Regions from separate parts of the Marinobacterium sp. MBR-109 genome, predicted to be linked through region 1. Evidence: predicted binding sites of a transcription regulator. Region 1 holds the regulator's gene; the other holds the start of a gene.

Region 1 (2,183 bases):
GCTTCTCAGTGGAGCAAGCATGCCAGAATCGAGTCTTATCATGAGTCGATTCTGTTCTTCATGGCGAGCGGTTATGCAGCACTGCTGCGCGAAATTGCAGAAAACTACAATCTCAATGTTGGCCAGATCAATCGTTTTTCTGATCTGTCAGAGCAACTTGAGGTGACTGGTCAGGAATCGCCCGAAGTAACAGAGCTTGAGCAGCTGGAGCGGGACAGGGGGAGCTGGGTGCATAAAATGCTGTCGGCGTATGAAGCCTGCTGGCAGGCGTCAGACTACCGCCAGGTAAATACCGAGGTGGACAGCAGCATTTCCGAAATTCATGTATTGCAGATCAACCCTGACCATTCGGAAGACAAGGATGTGTTGGCTGAATACAAGGCTTGGTTACAGGCGTTCCGTGAGCTGATAGAACGCCTGCGCGCCGGTATGCAGGAGTGGTAATCAGGTGCGTACCAGTATGCCCAGCGCATTCCCTCGGCTGGCAGCCTGATTGAGTTGGTCCAGCGCAGGTGCAGTGCCGCTGCACCAGGCAATGACTGTGTGGCAGGTACCGGCAGCCAGTGCTCGGGCGCAGAACAGCTCGGTCTGGTCCAGACTGCTGGTGTTCAGGACCAGGATGTGGCGTGTGCAGGCACCAGCAAGCTCCAGCGCCGTGCGGGTGATGTCGTGCGGCGGGTTAATCAGAACCAGCCAGCGATCTTCACGGCTCAGGCCTGCAATCATGGGCAGCAGCAGGGGTTGCAGGCATACTGAGCTGTTATGCAGCAAAATCTCGGTGACCCGGCTCTCGACACTTTTACAGTCAATGTGGGAATGCGGGGCTGTGGCATGAATTGCAGACATGGCGATTGACCTCTGTCAGTTGCCTTGCCGAATAACGCCAACACCCAGTCCTTCGATGATCAGTTCCTGTTCACTCAGGTCCACTTCGATCGGGCTGAAGTCTTCGTTTTCGGCAATAAGAAAGACTTTGCGGCCATCACGCTTGAAGCGCTTGACCGTCACTTCGTCGCCGATCCGTGCGACCACAACCTGCCCGTCCCGGGCCTCTCGGGTTTGATGTACGGCGAGCAGGTCGCCATCCATGATCCCGATATTTTTCATGCTCATCCCCTTGACCCGCAGCAGGTAGTCAGCGCGGGGGCGGAAGAAGTCTGCCGAGATGGTGCAGTGGTCCTCGACATGTTCCTGCGCCAGGATGGGTTCACCCGCTGCAACTTGACCAATAACGGGCAGGCCTTCGGTATCAGGCTGCTCGGCTTCCGGCAGGCGAATGCCCCTCGATGTGCCCTTGGTCAGTTCGATGGCGCCTTTGCGGGCCAGTGCCTTCAAGTGTTCTTCAGCCGCATTGGCTGACTTGAATCCCAGTTCGCGTGCAATATCGGCTCGGGTGGGCGGGTAGCCTGTTGTTTCGATATGTTTGCGTATGCATTCCAGTACTTCGGTCTGGCGATTGGTCAATTTCATGGCATCTGTCCCCTATCCGGTTACTGTGATTCTATACAGTGAATGAGCGGGGTCAAGCATTTTTCTGTTTATATATCCAGTATCTTGCTAGAATCGCCACACAGATCGGATGAGGATTAAGCGTGCTGAGCGAGGCGCAAAAAAAAGAGATCCAGGAGGCCTACAGTCGCTTCCTGAAGAGTCGTGGCTTGACAGCACGGCCGGCACAGAAGCAGATGATCGCAGCCGTGGCGCGAACCCTTGCAGCGGCGGCTGTTCCACGCAGTGAAACGGAAGATCTGCATCCCGCTGTGGGTGTTGTCGAAGCCGGAACCGGTACCGGCAAGACGATCGCCTATCTGCTGGCGGCCATCCCGCTGGCGCGAGCTCAGGAGTGCAAACTGGTTCTGTCTACGGCAACAGTGGCCCTGCAGGAGCAGCTGATCAACAAGGACCTGCCCGAAGTTGAAACGCATACGGGCCTGCCCATGTGCTATAGACTGGCAAAAGGGCGAGGGCGTTACCTCTGTCTGAACAAGGTTGAAGGCCATCTTGAACAGCAGGGCCTGCTGGGCCAGATGGCGTTATATGAAGATGAGGCGGCTGAAAAACTGCCCGATAATGTACTGCAACTGTATCAGCAGTTGATGGACAGCTATGCCGCGGGTCAGTGGGACGGGGATCGAGATGCGCTTGCTGATGAGGTGGATGATGCCATCTGGCGGCCATTGACC
Region 2 (2,183 bases), on a different contig from region 1:
GCTCTGCCAGGCTGTTTCGACTTCGTCGACCAGTAATTCAATTTCATTGTCGGATCGGGTCAAGCTCATCAGTTCCTGCTGCAGCGATTGCTGGAACTCAATAAGTTGCTCAGGCAGTAGGCGGTGTTTGCGTGCTACATCGTAGATGGCCGTCAGGCGTTCCTCTACCTCCTGCTGGCGTTCGGGGTTGATTTCGACCGCTTCCAGAAAGTGACGAACCTCGCGACCGGCTTCTTCTACCTGTATCAGTGCGCTGTTAAACATTTCACTGGCTTGTTGCAGGCGCGAATCTTCCGTGCCGAGCTGTTGCAGCAGCTGAAGGCAGTGGTGCAACATGGACTGACAGTTGAGGCTGTCATCCTCATGACTGATGTTGAGCAGCTGCTGGCCTGTACTCAACAAGCTGCCGGCATTTTCCAGCAGTTGCTGCTCATGCTCGAGCTGTTCCAGCTCTCCCTGAGTCAGCGCAAGCTGCTCCAGCTCTTCGACCTGGTAGCTCAGCAGTTGAATGCGTGCATTGCGCTCGTCCGATACCTGGGTCAGTTGCTCCAGCTCGGCATGCTGGCGGCGCCATTTGTGGTATAGGCGGCGTGCTTCTTCAGCCAGCTCGGTATGGTTGCCGAATTCGTCCAGCAGGATCCGATGATGATCCTTCTTCAATAGTCGTTGATGTTCATGCTGGCCGTGAATGTCAACCAGGTACTGGCCGAGCTCGCGCAGCAGTGCCAGTGGTGCGGGGCGACCGTTGATATAGCTGCGGCTGCGGCCTTCGCGGGTTACAACTCGCCGCAAATGGCATTCCTGGGGGTCTCCCTCCAGGTCGTGTTCGCTGAGCCACAGCCTGGCCTGTGGAATCTGGCGGATATCAAAGCTGGCCGTGAGCTCGGCGCGCTCTGCGCCGCTGTTGACACTGTCGCTGTCAGCCCGATCACCCAGGCAGAGGCCGAGGGCGTCCAGCATGATTGATTTGCCGGCGCCGGTTTCGCCGCTGATGACAGTCATCCCTCGATCCAGCTCGACTTCAAGGTCGCTTACGATGGCGAAGTTGCGAATGGTCAGTTGGGTCAGCATGATGATCACATATGGTTATTTATACAGTATTAACTGTATAAGCCATTTAATCGTCACCTGCAATCCCTGGCCGAAAAAAAATCTTTAAGCCGGTTGAATCCATCTGAGTGAGCCCCATATAGATGCCATCAACGCCAATACTCAAGTGTCAGTTGGAGAGACCTGATGTCGAAAGAGCAGCAGAATCAGAATGAAACCGTCGAGCCGGTTCAAAACGAACCTGAAGTGCTGGCCGCCGAAGGTGAAGTTGTAGAGCCAAGTGCTGCCGAAGAGACGGAAGTCAGCCTGATCCAGCAGCTGGAAGAATCCCGCGCTGAGGTTGACGCCCTGAAAAAGGAGTTGGCTGAGCTCAAACCGCGTGCGCAGGCTGAAATTCAGAACATTCGCCGCCGTGCCGAGCAGGATGTGGAAAAGGCACACAAGTTTGGTCTGGAAAAATTTGCTACAGAGTTGCTGCCGGTGGTGGATAGCCTTGAGCGTGCAATTGAAGCCAGCCAGGGCGATGAGGATAAGGTCAAGGCGATTCGTGAAGGTGTCGAGATGACGCTGGGGCTGTTCCTCTCCAGTCTGGAAAAATTCAATGTGGAGCAACTGAATCCGCAGGGTGAAGTATTTAATCCGGAGCACCACCAGGCGATGTCTATGGTGCCGGCAGAGGGTGTTGAGCCTAACACGGTCGTCACTGTGGTACAGAAGGGTTACCTGCTGAATGGCCGTCTGGTACGTCCTGCCATGGTAATGGTAGCAAAAGGCTGAAGCCGGAGTTGAAAAAATCGCTGCCGTACCCATATAGATGCACAACGGCTAATTGAACAGTTTTTGACCCAATACGGGTCACAGAAAGATCGGAGTAAGACATGGGCAGAATTATCGGTATCGACCTGGGCACCACCAACTCCTGCGTGGCGATCCTTGACGGCGACAAGACAAAAGTTATTGAAAACGCGGAAGGTGATCGCACCACTCCGTCTATTATCGCCTATACCAATGACGGCGAAACACTGGTTGGCCAGCCGGCCAAGCGCCAGTCCGTTACCAATCCGGACAACACGCTGTATGCCATCAAGCGTCTGATTGGCCGCCGCTATGATGACAAGGTGGTTCAGAAAGAC

The links. Region 1 encodes LexA, which represses DNA repair genes until DNA is damaged. Its sites were predicted from a motif close to TACTGTNTANNTANACAGTA; they were not measured.
Region 2: a site for LexA is predicted at 1,081-1,100, ahead of recN (DNA repair protein RecN). Genes of this name have one in related genera too.

The regions. Positions count from the first base shown of each region.
Region 1 is NZ_JBEPPZ010000004.1:99,341-101,523, reverse strand. Features, by position in the region: gene ABIE60_RS07075 (DUF6586 family protein) at 1-444, shown strand, start outside; gene ABIE60_RS07070 (SulA-like leucine-rich domain-containing protein) at 445-846, opposite strand; gene lexA (transcriptional repressor LexA) at 862-1,470, opposite strand; gene dinG (ATP-dependent DNA helicase DinG) at 1,593-2,183, shown strand, end outside.
Region 2 is NZ_JBEPPZ010000014.1:6,430-8,612, forward strand. Features, by position in the region: gene recN (DNA repair protein RecN) at 1-1,071, opposite strand, end outside; gene grpE (nucleotide exchange factor GrpE) at 1,237-1,827, shown strand; gene dnaK (molecular chaperone DnaK) at 1,929-2,183, shown strand, end outside.